Regions from separate parts of the Arthrobacter sp. 001422645 genome, predicted to be linked through region 2. Evidence: predicted binding sites of a transcription regulator. Region 2 holds the regulator's gene; each other region holds the start of a gene.
The links. Region 2 encodes HrcA, which represses chaperone genes, less so after heat shock. Its sites were predicted from a motif close to TTNGCACTCGNNNNNNNCGAGTGCNAA; they were not measured.

Region 1 (3,872 bases), on a different contig from region 2:
CGTCCACGTACCATGCCCATCCGGCCGGGCCGGGATTGCCTAAAGCCGAACCGTCGGCTGCTGCTGTAATCGTCACTGCACCATCCTGCCAGACCTCCGCCCGGCCCGATGCCCCGGAGCTTTCGCCAGCTTTCCGCCAGCCATGTGCCAAAACACGTTAACGCCGACGGCGGCCCCACCCGAAGGAGGGACCGCCGTCGTTGTTTACTGCACGTTCAGGGCTGGTTGAGCAGCACTGGAGCGGGGGGTTAGAAACCGCCCATACCGCCCATGCCGCCCATGTCGTCGCCGCCGCCCATCGGGGCGCCACCCTTCTCGGGCTTGTCGGCCACAACGGCCTCGGTGGTGAGGAACAGTCCGGCAATGGACGCCGCGTTCTGCAGGGCAGAGCGGGTGACCTTGACCGGATCGTTGATGCCGGCGGCAAGCAGGTCGACGTACTCGCCGGTGGCTGCGTTCAGGCCGTGGCCTGCGGGCAGGCCGCGGACCTTGTCGACCACAACGCCGGGCTCGAGGCCGGCGTTGAAGGCGATCTGCTTCAGCGGGGCGTCGATGGCAACGCGGACGATGTTCGCACCCGTTGCCTCGTCGCCGGAGAGCTGCAGGTTCGCGAAGGCCTTGGCGCCGGCCTGGATCAGGGCCACGCCACCACCGGCGACGATGCCCTCTTCGACAGCAGCCTTCGCGTTGCGGACAGCGTCCTCAATGCGGTGCTTGCGTTCCTTGAGCTCAACCTCGGTTGCGGCACCGGCCTTGATGACTGCAACGCCGCCGGCCAGCTTGGCCAGGCGCTCCTGCAGCTTCTCGCGGTCGTAATCCGAATCGGAGTTCTCGATCTCGGCACGGATCTGGGACACGCGGCCGGCGATCTGGTCAGCGTCGCCTGCACCCTCGACGATGGTGGTCTCGTCCTTGGTGACAACCACCTTGCGGGCGCGGCCCAGGAGTTCGAGTCCGGCGGTCTCAAGCTTGAGGCCGACTTCCTCGGAGATGACCTGGCCACCGGTGAGGATGGCGATGTCCGCGAGCTGCGCCTTGCGGCGGTCGCCGAAGCCCGGAGCCTTGACGGCGACGGACTTGAACGTGCCGCGGATCTTGTTGACGATGAGCGTGGCCAGGGCCTCGCCCTCGATGTCTTCGGCGATGATCAGCAGCGGCTTGGAGGACTGCATGACCTTTTCGAGGACAGCAACCAGTTCCTTGACGTTGGAGATCTTGGAATTGACGATCAGGATGTACGGATCCTCAAGGACCGTTTCCTGGCGCTCGGCGTCGGTGACGAAGTAAGCGGAGATGTAGCCCTTGTCGAAGCGCATGCCTTCGGTGAGTTCCAGCTCCAGGCCGAAGGTGTTCGACTCCTCGACGGTGATGACGCCTTCCTTGCCGACCTTATCCAGGGCCTCGGCAATCAGGGCGCCAATCTCGTTGTCACCGGCAGAAATGGACGCGGTGGCGGCGATTTCTTCCTTGGTTTCGATTTCCTTGGCGGAGGCCAGGAGCTCGCGGGTGACGGCTTCGACAGCCTTCTCGATGCCGCGCTTGAGGGACAGGGGATCAGCGCCGGCCGCGACGTTGCGCAGGCCTTCCTTGACCAGGGCCTGGGCCAGCACGGTGGCGGTGGTGGTTCCGTCGCCAGCGACGTCGTCCGTCTTCTTGGCAACTTCCTTGACCAGCTCGGCGCCGATCTTCTCGTAAGGATCGTCCAGCTCGATCTCCTTGGCGATGGAAACACCATCGTTGGTGATCGTGGGGGCGCCCCACTTCTTTTCGAGGACGACGTTGCGTCCACGCGGGCCGAGGGTGACCTTGACGGCGTCGGCGAGGATGTTCAGGCCCCGCTCAAGACCGCGGCGTGCCTCTTCATCAAATGCAATGATCTTGGCCATAACGGCAGTAGTCCTTTCGGGACAGTCGTTAAGAATGAACCTTTGCTGCGGTGCCCGCGACGGACGATCCCGGCCCTGTGGCCTCTGTATGCCACTGAACCCGGGATCTCACCCCAGCCAGGTGTTTCTTCGCTCCTGGATCGGCGGCCTCAACTTCGCGGCCGGGTGAACCGGGCGTCGTTTTAGCAGTCAATACGCGGGAGTGCTAAATCAATAATTAGCACTCCCCCGGGGAGAGTGCAAGCAGTGAATGAGCCGGAGGTGCGCTGCATCGGCGTGCTGGCGGCACTCCAGCGCGGCTCAATACGCTACGGGCGATTAACTCCCGCTGCTGTTGGCAGTTTCGTTGCCGCTCATGGTGGCCGTGTTGTCCGACCCGTAGGTGTAGACGACATAGTTCGCGGAACTGACGTCACCGTGGGAATCGAAGCCGACCGGCCCGGATTCCCCGTCGTAGTCGGGCCGGTTGCCTGCCCGGAGGGCGTCGAGGCACTCCTGGTAGGTCTTGCATACCGTGGCTTCGCCGGAGGGCCCGCCGCTGCCTGAGGTCTGGACGTTGCCTCCCGACACGGCGATCAGGCTGCCGGCCACGGACGTTCCGGCGTCGTCCTGGGCTGCGGCGGCCGCGATGGCGGCAAGGTTGACGGCGTCATACGTCTCAGCGGCAAACGTCATGTCCTTCAGCTCCGGATCCACGGAGACCAACTCGCCCTGGAAGTGCGCCGAGGCAAAGGTCCCCGGCAGGATCCCCCGCGCACCGTCGAGTGCACGGGACCCCAGGCCGGAACCGTACTGGTTGACGGCCCCGTCGCTGAGGATGAGCTTCTTGCCGGATAAACCGGCGTTGTTCAGTTCGGCGAGGGCGCCCTGGGCACCTTCGCGGGAAACCAGGACGACGGCGTCGGGAGCCGCTGCCTTCGCGGCAGCCGCCGCCTGCTGTGCCTGGCCCGGGGTGAACCCAGCGACGGCCACAGGCCCCAGTCCGGCCTCCTTCGCCGCGGCGGCCACCGCGTTGGACACGTCCTTGCCGTAGCTGCCTTCCTCGTACACAACGGCAATGGTCGCCGCGCCGCCGTCCTTGGCGAGCTTGACCAGAACGGGGGCCTGCGCGATGTCGGCTGCCGAGGTGCGGAAATAGTAGCCGTTGCTCTCGTACCCGCTGAGTCCGCTGGCGGTGTTCGCGGGGGAAATCATGGCCACCTTGGCGTTGGACAGGACGTCGATCGCGGCAGGCGCGCGGCTTGAGTCGGTCGGACCGATGACGACGTCGGCTTTGGCGGCAACCAGGGCTTTTGCCTGCGCCGCGGTGTCTCCGCTGACGGTCTCCGGAAGCAACTCCACCGGTTTGCCCTTGTGGCCGCCCGCAGCGTTGATTTCCTTAACGGCGAGCTTCGCGGCGGCAAGTTGGGGGGCGTTGAGGAAGCTCTGCGCTCCAGTGTTGTCGAGGATCAGCCCGATCCGCAGGATTCCGTCGCCGCTCGCGTCGGCCTGCTCCACGCGGGCACCGCCCGCCGGTCCCAGGCACCCCGTGGTGGTCAGCGCGGCAGCGGCCAGCACCGCCAGGGCCCAGCCCCGGCGCAGGGTCACAGCCCGCTGACGGACGGTGCCGCCGGCGGTCTTCGGACCGGGTTGCTTTCCGGCAGGGTTCTTTCCTGCGGAGCTGATTCCTGCAGGGCTAATTCCTGCAGGGTCCTGCCTTGGTGCTGCGGCTGCGGCGAAGGTCACTTGGCTGGCCGGACACTTTCGGCCTGCGGGCCCTTTTCGCCTTCGCCGACTTCGAGTTCCACGCGCTGTCCCTCGTCCAGTGCGCGGTAGCCCTCCCCCGCGATGGCGGACCAATGCACAAAGACGTCAGCGCCGGAATCGTCCACGGTGATGAAGCCGTAGCCCTTTTCGGCGTTGAACCATTTCACGGTTCCCAATGCCATGGTGTCCACACTTTCAGTTGGCTTTGCGGGCGGACCACCACAATGTGCGCCGCGGAAT
Region 2 (3,872 bases):
CACGGCGATCCAGATGACCGTGGCCAGGACGGCGAAGATGTTGCCCACCACCGGCACAAACACCAGCAGGTTGCACAGCACGGCCGCGATGGTGGGCGGCAGCGTGAAGTTCAGGGCTTCCTTGGACTCCTGCGCCGTGAACGGGCCCCGGTCCTTGAAGATCAGGTAGATCAGGAGCGAGGGGACGCAGCCCAGGATGCCGCCGAAGTGCGCCAACGTTGCCCACTGGCGGTCCTCGTTTGCCGTCAGCGGCAGTGCATTTGCGGGAACGCCATGGTACGGGGGCTGGCCATGGCCGGCCTGGTTGCCAGTGTGTTCACGTGCGTCATCTGCCACGGTGTTGTCCTTCGGATTGCGGTGGAGCGTTGGTGCCTGGAGGTGCCAGGGCTGCGCCGGGAGCGAAGCCGCCGTTCCAAGAATACTTGCTCCGGCGCCGAATGAGGATCGCCAGGCAGCCAAAGCGCCCGGTCAGCCCCCTCAGGGCACGGTGAGGAAGTCGATGACCTCCTCCACCCTGCCCAGCAGGGACGGTTCCAGATCGGCGTAGCTGCGGACCGCGCCCAGGAGTTTTTGCCAGCCCAGCCCGACGTCCTCCTTGGTGCTGTGCGGCCAGCCGAAAGCCATGAGGATGCCGGTCTTCCAATCCACACCCCGGGGAATCACCGGCCACTTCTCGATCCCCAGGACGGCCGGCCGGATTGCCTGCCAGACGTCCACATAGGGGTGGCCGACAATCAGCACGTTTCCGGCCGCACCGGGGGACGCCATCACGGCGTCGGCGATCCGGGATTCCTTGGAATCGGGAACCAGATGGTCCACCAGGACACCGAGCCGGCGCCCGGGGCCGGGCCGGAAAGCAGCCACGGCTCCGGCGAGGTCGTCAATGCCGTGCAGGGGCTCTACGACGATGCCTTCCACCCGGAGATCGTCACCCCAGACCTTTTCGACGAGTTCGGCGTCGTGCTTGCCTTCCACCCAGATCCGGCTGGCCTTAGCCACCTGGGCGCGCTGGCCCGCCACGCGGACGGAGCCGGAGGCTGTTCTCGTGCCCGCGGCGCCCGCGGCGGCCCGGGGCGCCGGCGGCATCAGCCGGATCGGCTGTCCCCCCAGCAGGAAGCCGAACCCGAGGCGGAAGGACCGTGACTTGCCGCGGCGGTCCTCCAAGGCGACGACGTGCATCCCGCCGGACTTCTCGACGCGGGTAACGGCGCCCACCCAGCCGGACTGCACATCTTCGAGGACCATGCCGCGCTCCACGGGCACCTCGGGAAGCTGGATCTTGGCGGGGGCGGACAGGTCCTGGGGCCCCCAGTTCTGGTACGACATCGGTTCCACACTGCTTTGCGCTCGGTTTGCTACGGCGGGCTGTGCCCGAAAACACCAGCCCCAGGATGAACGCCTGGAGCGAATCCAATGCTAACAACGCGGCGACTCATATTAGACTGGTTAGCACTTAGGCATGTCGAGTGCTAACCAACATGTCGCGAACCAGCACAGCATGCGGTGCGGCCAGGGAACGGCGGCACCGGATGCGGGACAGTCGATTGGAGGTGGAGCGTGAGCGAACCACGCAAACTCGAAGTGCTGCGCGCCATCGTGGAGGACTACGTCCATTCACGGGAACCCGTCGGCTCCAAAGCCCTCGTGGAACGGCATCACCTGGGCGTGTCCAGTGCCACGATCCGCAACGACATGGCGGCACTGGAGGATGAGGGCCTCATCACGGCGCCGCACACGAGCGCCGGACGGATCCCCACCGACAAGGGCTACCGGCTCTTCGTGGACCAGATTTCGGCGGTCAAGCCGCTCTCGCCGGCCGAACGACGAGCCATCCAGGCCCTGCTGGAAGGATCCGATGACCTCGACGACGTTCTGGACCGGACCGTCCGGCTGCTCGCCCAGCTGACCAACCAGGTCGCCGTGGTGCAGTACCCGCATCTCAGCCGGGCCAAAGTGCGCCACATCGAATTCGTCCTGCTGGCACCGCGCAAGGTGCTCGCGGTGCTGATCGCGGACACCGGCAAGGTGGAACAGCGGGTCATTGACGTGGGACAGGATCTTCCGGAGGACGCCCTGGCCGAACTCCGCACGCGCTTCCTCGGCTCGCTCTCCGGGACACCGCTGAACGTCCTGCCGCAGTCGCTGCTGTCCGTGGTTGCCAGCTGCCCGCCCGCCCGGCGCAGCGCGGCCCAGGCATTGGCCCGCGGCTTGGAGGCGCTGGCGACGAGCAGCCGCGAGGAACGTATGGTCATGGCCGGGACCGCGAACCTGGCCCGCTCCAATGTGGACTTCCCGCTGAGCATCGGCCCGGTGCTGGAAGCCCTGGAGGAGCAGGTGGTGATGCTCAGGCTCCTCAGTGACATGGCCGCGGACCCGCGCGGGGTGACGGTCAGCATCGGCCGGGAAAACCCGTACGTGGGGCTCGCTGAGGCCTCGGTGGTGGCCACCGGCTACGGGCCGGACGCCACGGCGAAGGTCGGAGTGCTGGGCCCCACCCGGATGGACTACCCCACCACCATGGCCGCCGTCCGGGCGGTGGCCCGCTACCTTTCACGGATCCTCGGCCCCTGACGGGCCGCATTCCATGGCCCGTTCCGACGGGCCGGCACCAGACTTCTTGCCCAAACCGGCAGTACCCCACCGGCAGTACAAAAAGGAAGAGATACAAACTTTGAGCAGCCATTACGACGTTCTTGGAGTCTCCCGCGAAGCTACGGGCGAAGAGATCAAGAAGGCCTACCGCAAGCTGGCGCGGACCCTCCACCCCGATGTCAATCCCGGGGACGACGCCTCGGACCGGTTCAAAGCCGTCACACACGCCTACGAGGTTCTGTCCGATCCGCAGAAGCGCCGGATCTACGACACCACCGGCAACGAGAACGGCACCGACAACGGCTTCGGCGGCGGCAGCTACTCGGGCCAGGGCTTCGCGTTCCAGGACATCTTCGAGACGTTCTTCGGCGCCGGCGGCCAGGCCGGACCCGCCTCACGGGTCCGCCGCGGCCAGGACGCCCTGATCAGCGTGCGGATCGAGCTCCGCGACGCTGTCTTCGGGGTCAACAAGAAACTCGAAGTCGACACCGCCGTCACGTGCCCCACCTGTGAGGGCTCATGCTGCCGTGAAGGCAGCCACCCCGAGCGGTGCGACATCTGCGGCGGCAGCGGCCAGGTCCAGCGCGCCGTCCGCTCCATCCTGGGTCAGGTCATGACCGCGGCTCCCTGCGGCTCCTGCGAGGGTTTCGGCACCGTCATCAAGGATCCGTGCAACGAATGCGCCGGCCAGGGCCGCATCCGCAGCCGGCGTTCCCTGACGGTCAAGGTTCCCGCCGGCGTCGCCACGGGCACCCGCATCCAGCTCTCCGGCCAGGGCGAGGCCGGCCCCGCCGGCGGCCCCGCCGGCGACCTCTACGTGGAGATCCGGGTCAACAACGACGCCACGTACGTGCGCGACGGTGACGACCTGCACGCCAGCCTCAACATCCCCATGACGGCGGCGGCGCTGGGCACTGAACTTACGCTCGACACGTTCGACGGCCAGCAGGAGATCGACGTCAAGGCCGGAACCCAGTCCGGTGAGGTCATCACCCTCCGCGGACTCGGCGTCACGCACCTCCGCGGCTACGGCCGCGGCGACCTCAAAGTCCACCTGCAGGTGGACACCCCCGCCAAGCTCGACGCCGCCCAGGAAGACCTGCTCCGCCAGCTCGCGAAGCTGCGCGGTGAGCAGTTCACCGAGGGAAAGCTCGCGGCCAGCGGCGGGGTCTTCGCCAAGCTTCGGGACCGCCTCGGTAACCTGTAGCGGTGAGCAACCCCGTATTTTTCACTGCCCCCGGCAGCTTGGACGGGCTGGTCCCCGGTTCCGTCTTCGTACT
Region 3 (3,872 bases), on a different contig from region 2:
TGGGGCTAAGGACCTACCGAGCCCGCGCCGCAGCTGCCCGGGCTTCGGCGGAATGGGCCGGCCGGTAGCTCCGGCTGGGGCGAGTTACGCGGGGGACCGCTACGCGCGGAGCCCGCCACCGTGGCCAGCTACGCGGGGACCGCTACGTGGGGCCAGCCCGCACCAGAACGAAGAACAGCTTCCCTTGGGTGGAGGCACCGGCGAGACGGCGCGCCTGTTCGGCGTCGGCCGCCACGACCATAAGGCCGTCCGCTTCCCCGGCGGCCAGCCATTGGCCGGCATCGCCGCCGTTCCCGGAAGTCCACAGCACCGGCACCGCGGCCGCCAGCAGCCGGGACGCCGCGGGCTGATCGAAGCCGTCACCGGTTGTCATGACCACATTGACGAGCTGTCCGGGCGAGAGCACCTGGATGGAAGCGGGATCGGCCATCCGGAGCGGCACGGCCGCAGATCCCGGCGGGCTGCCCGCCAGCAAACCGGGTCCAAGGAGCTGGGCGTCGGAAAGCAACTGACCTTTGCGGAGCGCTACGGCAAGCTGACGGCCGCGAGGGGAGTCGTTGGCGCCAAAGCTGCCCGCAGTCACGAGGCCGCGCGGGATGTCCAGGACCGTCAGGTCGTCCGGGCCGAGTGTCCTCCCGGCCGGGAGGTCCCTTGCTGCGGCGAAGGCGGAGACCGTGTAGGCCGGGGCCGGCGTCAACTGTTGCACCGTGATACCGGCCGCGATGCACAGGAGCAGCGCCACGGTCAGACGCCGGTTGCGGTCCAGCCAGCGGACCGTCCGCCGGAAGTGCCGGCCGGCGGGTCTTTGGCCTCGCGGTGAAGTTCCGGAGCCCGGGCGGCCGGGGCGTCGTCCGGGGGAACGGCCGATCCTGAGGACTGACGAAGGGCGCAGCGCGCCACGGAGTAAGACACCTCGCGGTAAAAACCCTCGCGGTAAAACACCATGCAGTAAGCCAAGGGGGATGCCCGGCCGGAGGCTGCCGGGTGGCGGAACGGAATGCGCAAAGGTGGCCATGGCGCGACACTACGCACCATTACCAAACCCGTGCAGGGGCAGCCTGGGCTATGTGGAGAAAGGCCTGCTGGTTCCGCGGACCGGCGGCGGGGCGCGGCTGGGCCGGAGCCCCGCGGACGGCCTAGCTGGCGGAGGCGGCGGCGGGCGCCGGAGTCGCTGCCGGGGTGGGAGCGGGGGCGGGGGAGACGGTGCTGCCCTTGGCATCACGGGAGTCGGTCCGGTAGAAGCCGGAACCCTTAAAGACGACGCCAACGCTGTTGAACTTCTTGCGGAGGGTCCCCTGGCACTCGGGGCAGGACGTGAGGGAGCTGTCGGTGAACGACTGCACGATCTCGAAGGCGTGGCTGCAGTCCTTGCAGGCGTATGCATACGTGGGCACTGGAAATCCTCCTCTGGGACAAACGAGCAGGTCCCGTGCTGTCCGGTCGGGATCATCGCCGCAATGTTTCTCGGCGGAATCCGTCCCTTAGCAGTCGCAGGGCCTGAGTGCTAATTCTATCACCCCGCCGCGCGGCTCCCATGCGCTATGGCTGAACCCGCAGCAGGCCGCCCGGGGTCAGGGCGGCGGCCACTTTCCGGTCGAAGGACTCTGCCGGGATGCTGCCGGCGGGCAGCACCTCGGCGTCATACACGATGGCGGCCGTCGGCACGGGGGGCAACAGCCCGCCGTCGGACGCCAGGGGCCGGGACGGCAGGAGTGCGGCCAGCGCCGCCAGGAACTTGTCGTAGTACCCGCCGCCTTGACCGATCCGGTTACCGGAAAAGTCGACGGCGGTGGCCGGCAGGAAGATGCCGCTGGCGGAACGCATGACGGTTGTGTCGTGGCGTTCGCCTGCGGGCTCCTGGATCGGAGCGTAACGGCTCCGGACGGATTCGGAGGCCGGCGTCCAGTACACCCAGCTCAGTGCCAGCTCGGGTTCGCAGACCGGAAGCAGGATGCGGTGCCCGGCGGTATGCAGCGCTTTCAGCAGCGGCAGCGTCGGAGGCTCGACGCCGACGCCGAGATATGCGGCGAAGGTGCCCGGTTTGCTGCCGGACAGTTCGGCTGCCCAGGCGAGTCCGTGCCGTGCGATGGCCTCTCCGGCGCTCTCCAGCCCGGCCCGGGTCAGTGTGGCCCGGCCGGCCCGGTGCCCGGCCCGGATTTCTGCTTTCGTCAGCATGGTCTCTGGCTCCTCCGCCTCGTGTCCCTCGGCCGGGCGCGGCCCGGTTAGCAGATACTATTCCGGCGGCTCGAATGATTACCGAATGTTTGGTCCCTCCGTTAGATTAGTCGAGTGACTACACTCAACTCTCCCGTCCGCAAGGCCGTCATTCCCGCAGCCGGCCTCGGCACCAGGTTCCTTCCCGCCACCAAGGCCATGCCGAAGGAAATGCTTCCGGTCGTGGACAAGCCCGCCATCCAGTACGTCGTGGAGGAAGCCGTCAACGTCGGCCTCAACGACATCCTGATGATCACCGGACGCAACAAGCGCGCGCTGGAGGACCACTTCGACCGCGTTCCCGCGCTGGAAGCAACTCTTGAGGACAAGGGAGACACCGCCAAGCTGGAATCCATCCAGGCGGCGAGCAACCTGGGGGACATCCACTACGTGCGCCAGGGCGATCCCATGGGCCTGGGCCACGCCGTGCTTCGGGCCAAGCAGCACGTTGGCTACGAACCGTTCGCCGTCCTGCTGGGCGATGACCTGATCGATGCCCGCGACGAACTGCTCAGCACCATGATCGAGGTCCAGGCCAAGACCGGCGGTTCGGTGGTTGCCCTGATCGAGGTGGATCCCTCCCAGATCAGCGCCTACGGCTGCGCCGATATCCAGGCGGTCAACGGCGAAGAGTATGTCCGAATCAACCACCTCGTCGAGAAGCCCGACGTCGCCGATGCCCCGTCGAACCTCGCCGTCATCGGCCGCTACGTCCTCCACCCGGCAGTCTTCGAGGTCTTGGAACACACCGCACCCGGCCGCGGCGGCGAAATCCAGCTGACGGACGCCCTCCAGGAACTGGCCGCCGGCGAAGGTGAAGGCTACGGAGTGTACGGCGTTGTGTTCCGCGGCCGCCGCTACGACACCGGCGACAAGCTCAGCTACCTCAAGGCCTGCGTGCAGCTGGCCTGCGACAGCGAGGATCTGGGCCCCGGCCTGCGGGAATGGCTGCCCGAGTTCGCCGCCAGCCTCGCACCCAGCCTGACCAAGTAAATCCCGTGGGGGGCAGCTTCAACTGGCCGGCGACCCTTGAGTGCGGCGACCTCGTGCTGCGCCCCATCCGGTACCGGGATCGCAAGGAGTGGACCGAGGTCCGCTCCCGCAACAGCGAGTGGCTGGCCCCCTGGGAAGCGTCCAACCCCGCTCCCGGCGGCGGCCTCCCCGACTACCGCCAGATGGTGCGCTCCCTCAAGGCCCAGGCTGCCCAGGGAACTGCTCTGCCTTTCCTGATCACTGCCTGGACCCCCGGTTTCCGGGAGCCTGTGATCGTGGGCCAACTGACGGTGTCCTCCATCGTGTGGGGATCGGCGATGATGGCCACCCTCGGGTACTGGGTGGACAAGGAGCGGGCCGGACAGGGCATTGCCCCGACCGCTGTGGCCCTGGCGACGGACTACTGCTTCCAGACCCTCGGCCTGCACCGGATGGAAATCAACATCCGCCCGGAAAACGCGCCCAGCCTGCGGGTGGTCGAGAAACTCGGCTTCCGAGACGAGGGTTACCGGCCGCGATTCCTGCACATTAACGGCCAGTGGGCAGACCATCGGAGTTTCGCGCTGACGTCCGAAGAAGTGCCGGAGGGGCTCCTGGCGAGGTGGCTACAGAACCGGCCCGCATGAGCGGTCAGACCCTTCCTGACCAGCACAGACGTTATGAAT
Region 4 (3,872 bases), on a different contig from region 2:
AGCGGAGGCCGACGCGCTGTCCTTTCCGCAGGGGGTCATCGACGCCGCAAAGGTGGTGTTCGACGTCGTGGCGCTGCCGGCCGAGACGCCGCTCATCAAAGCCGCCCGCGCGGCAGGCAAGACGGTGATCACCGGTGCGGAGGTGGCGACCATCCAGGCCTTGGAGCAGTTCGTCCTGTACACCGGGATCCGGCCCAGCGACGAGCAGGTCCAGGCGGCCGAGGACTTCATGCGGGCCCAGTAGCCTTCCGGGAATGCCCGGCTCCGGCAGCCCGGTATGCGAAGGGCGCGCCTAGACCGGCTCCACCGAAATGGCCACCCGCTCCTCGCCGATCCTGGTGAGGACCAGGGTGGCCGTTTTCTTGCCCTTGCCCTTTCCACCGGGGAGCAGCTGCTTGCGGAGCTCCTCCGGGGTCACGGACGTGCCGCGCTTCTTGATGTCCAGCACCCCGATGCCCTGGTCCTTGACCCAGGCCTTAAGCGCCTTGACGTTGTAAGGCATCACGTCCAGCACCTTGTACGCCCGGGCAAAGGGGGTGTCCCGCAGCTCCGGGGCGCAGATGTAGGCGATGTGCTCGTCTACGAGGTGCCCGCCCAGCTGGAGTGCGACGTCGGCCACCAGTCCGGCGCGGATGATGGCGCCGTCGGGCTCGTAGAGGTACCCCTCGACCGGCCCCACCGGGGCGGACGGGCCGCCGTCGAAGTCTTCGGCGCTGGTGAGCTCCGCAGCGCCGCCGGGGCCGAGCAGCAGGGCAGCCCGCCGGATCCCTGGACGCCGCACTGCGTTGAACCACAACGCCACTTCGGTGACGTCCCCGCCCACCGACACCCACTGGGCTTCGCAGTCCTTGGGCACCGAATCGTGGGGCATGCCCGGGCCCATCTTCACACCAACGGCCAGGCCGGCGGCGGCCAGGGACTCGACGAAGGACAGCGGCGGGGAAAAGTCCTCCGGATCCCAGAGCCGCTTTGTGCCCGAGGTGGAGGTGGTCCGGCGTGCCGGGTCCAGCCAGACGCCGTCCACCCCGTCGAGGGCAACGGTCATCGCATCGGAATGCACCACGGTGGCGTTCCGGAACGGGATGAGGTTCATCATGGCGCAGGCCGCGGTCGTTTCGTCCATTTCCACGGCCGTGACCGTGATGTCCAGGGAAGCGAGCGCCATGGCATCGGCGCCGAGGCCGCAGCCGAGATCCGCTACATGCTGCACGCCGGCTTCCGCGAAGCGCTGGGCGTGCCGGGCCGCCACGGTGAGCCGGGTGGCCTGCTCCAAGCCCGCCTGGGTGAAGATCATCTGCCGGGCGAACTCGCCGAACTTGGCCTCGGCCTTGGTCCGCAGCCGCGACTGGGTGAGGACGGCGGAGACCAGCTCGGGGGAGTGTCCGGCCTTCCGGAGTGACGCATTGAGCCTGAACGCCTCGTCCTCGCGGTAAGGGCCAAGCGACGCCAGCAGCTCCCAGCCTTCGGGGTTCAGAAGCGGGGCGATCTGGTCCTGCGGTGCGTCAGCCATGGGAACAAGCCTAGTTCAGCGCACGGCTGCAGCTGCGCGCCCGATAGGGTTGACGGCATGGAATACAGCAGCACGGCAAACAGCGGCCCGGACGAAAACTACCCGGAGGACGGCGCCGCGCAGCAGGACACCGACGGGGAACGTCCCGCCCGGCAGGGACTGGCCCGCTACGCCCGGCCGGCGCTGATCGCGGGCGCCGTCATCGCCGTCGTCTGCGCCGCACTCCTGGTCATCATCTTCTTCCTGGACTCCTTCAACGCCACCGTTTATTCCGTCGGCGGCAAGGACGTCACCGACGCCACCGACGAGGCGAAGGCCATCCGCGACAGCTACGCGGCCGCCCGCATCGGCGGCATCGTCTTCCTGGTCACGGGGATCGTGCTGGCCGCTGCCGGAGGCCTCATGCTGTACCGGCACCGGAACGAGCCCGGCCCCGACGATGAGGACAACGGCGAGGACGTGGACTTCGCGGACCTCGGCGGGCGGTAACAACCCGCCGCTGCAGTCCCGCCCCGGTGGACATGTCCCGTGCGCGGGGCCACGAGTGAGCACAATGCCGAAGTGTTCACTGGCCGCCGCTAGGACTGGGCATGTCCCCCCGCCGCAGCCCCGCCCCGGTGGGCATGTCCGGTGCCCGGGGCCCCGGGAGACCACAATGCCCGGGCGCCCCGAGTCCACCGGGAGCGAATTTCTGGCACTCGCCTTGACCGAGTGCTAACTACTTACATAGAGTCGTCATTAGCACTCTCCCTAGGAGGGTGCTAACACCTGAAGCTTTACAGCCAGGCGGCTGCCGGCACCGCGACGACGGTCTGTACGCCTTGGCACCACAGCTTTAAAGTCCACGAATTTGCTGACGAAAAGGAGAGGTCCTTGTCGGTCTCTATTAAGCCTCTTGAGGATCGTATTGTTGTCCGCCCGCTCGAAGCCGAGCAGACCACGGCTTCCGGCCTGGTTATCCCGGACTCCGCGCAGGAAAAGCCGCAGGAAGGCGAAGTTGTCGCAGTAGGCCCCGGCCGCTTTGACGACAACGGCAACCGCGTCCCGATCGACGTCACCGTTGGCGACGTCGTCATCTACTCCAAGTACGGCGGAACTGAAGTCAAGACCGGCGGCACCGAGTACCTCGTGCTGTCCGCCCGCGACGTGCTGGCGATCGTCGTAAAGTAACTCTCTTGGACCCCGCGCCGCCGATCCTTCTTTGACGGGTCAGTTGCGCGGGGTTCTGTCTTGAAAGGACAAAACCATGGCAAAGCAGCTTGCGTTTAACGACGCTGCCCGCCGGTCGCTTGAAGCCGGCATCGATAAGCTCGCCAACACGGTCAAGGTGACGCTTGGCCCGCGCGGCCGCAACGTCGTGCTGGACAAGAAGTGGGGCGCCCCCACAATCACCAACGACGGCGTCACCATCGCCCGTGAAGTCGAACTGGACGACCCGTACGAGAACCTTGGCGCGCAGCTTGCCAAGGAGGTCGCCACCAAGACCAACGATGTTGCCGGTGACGGCACCACCACCGCCACCGTGCTGGCACAGGCCCTGGTCAAAGAAGGCCTCCGCAACGTTGCGGCCGGCGCCGCTCCGGGACAGATCAAGCGCGGCATCGAGGTCTCTGTTGAGGCTGTCGCCGCCCGCCTGCTCGAGAACGCCCGCCCGGTCGAAGGCACCCAGGTCGCCAACGTCGCCTCCATCTCCGCCCAGAGCGACGAGGTAGGCGAGCTCCTGGCCGAGGCATTCGGCAAGGTCGGCAAGGATGGTGTGATCACCATCGAGGAGTCCTCCACCACGCAGACCGAACTGGTCCTCACCGAGGGCATGCAGTTCGACAAGGGCTACCTGTCCCCGTACTTCGTCACCGACGCGGAACGCCAGGAAGCAGTCCTCGAGGACGCCCTGATCCTGATCAACCAGGGCAAGATCTCGTCCGTCCAGGACTTCCTGCCGCTGCTGGAAAAGGCGCTGCAGAGCTCCAAGCCGCTCTTCATCATCGCCGAGGACGTCGACGGCGAGGCACTCTCCACGCTGATCGTCAACCGTATCCGCGGCACCCTGAACGTCGTTGCCGTCAAGGCCCCGGGCTTCGGTGACCGCCGCAAGGCCATGCTGCAGGACATCGCGACCCTCACGGGTGCACAGGTTGTCTCCCCGGAACTGGGCCTCAGCCTGGACACGGTGGGCCTCGAGGTACTGGGTACCGCCCGGCGCATCACGGTCACCAAGGACAACACCACGATCGTTGACGGCGCCGGATCGGCAGAGGACGTGGCAGCCCGGGTTTCCCAGCTGCGCGCCGAGCTGACCCGCACCGACTCCGACTGGGACAAGGAAAAGCTGCAGGAACGCCTGGCCAAGCTGGCCGGCGGC

Region 1: the regulator HrcA is predicted to act here: its motif matches at 2,069-2,095, upstream of groL (chaperonin GroEL).
Region 3: the regulator HrcA is predicted to act here: its motif matches at 1,482-1,508, upstream of AC6EUH_RS01170 (FmdB family zinc ribbon protein).
Region 4: the regulator HrcA is predicted to act here: its motif matches at 2,202-2,228, upstream of groES (co-chaperone GroES).

The regions. Positions count from the first base shown of each region.
Region 1 covers NZ_JCBANT010000011.1:6,512-10,383, reverse strand. The annotation lists gene AC6EUH_RS12225 (RNase H family protein) at 1-76, opposite strand, end outside; gene groL (chaperonin GroEL) at 249-1,886, opposite strand; gene AC6EUH_RS12215 (ABC transporter substrate-binding protein) at 2,205-3,467, opposite strand; gene AC6EUH_RS12210 (cold-shock protein) at 3,608-3,814, opposite strand.
Region 2 covers NZ_JCBANT010000006.1:55,558-59,429, forward strand. The annotation lists gene AC6EUH_RS08435 (DUF4870 domain-containing protein) at 1-336, opposite strand, end outside; gene AC6EUH_RS08440 (DUF3097 family protein) at 478-1,326, opposite strand; gene hrcA (heat-inducible transcriptional repressor HrcA) at 1,558-2,571, shown strand; gene dnaJ (molecular chaperone DnaJ) at 2,672-3,799, shown strand; gene AC6EUH_RS08455 (16S rRNA (uracil(1498)-N(3))-methyltransferase) at 3,802-3,872, shown strand, end outside.
Region 3 covers NZ_JCBANT010000001.1:256,011-259,882, reverse strand. The annotation lists gene AC6EUH_RS01180 (AAA family ATPase) at 1-9, shown strand, start outside; gene AC6EUH_RS01175 (RcpC/CpaB family pilus assembly protein) at 143-742, opposite strand; gene AC6EUH_RS01170 (FmdB family zinc ribbon protein) at 1,137-1,394, opposite strand; gene AC6EUH_RS01165 (5-formyltetrahydrofolate cyclo-ligase) at 1,540-2,175, opposite strand; gene galU (UTP--glucose-1-phosphate uridylyltransferase GalU) at 2,290-3,207, shown strand; gene AC6EUH_RS01155 (GNAT family N-acetyltransferase) at 3,213-3,833, shown strand.
Region 4 covers NZ_JCBANT010000001.1:285,005-288,876, reverse strand. The annotation lists gene AC6EUH_RS01280 (shikimate 5-dehydrogenase) at 1-244, shown strand, start outside; gene AC6EUH_RS01275 (THUMP-like domain-containing protein) at 293-1,510, opposite strand; gene AC6EUH_RS01270 (hypothetical protein) at 1,568-1,999, shown strand; gene groES (co-chaperone GroES) at 2,384-2,680, shown strand; gene groL (chaperonin GroEL) at 2,757-3,872, shown strand, end outside.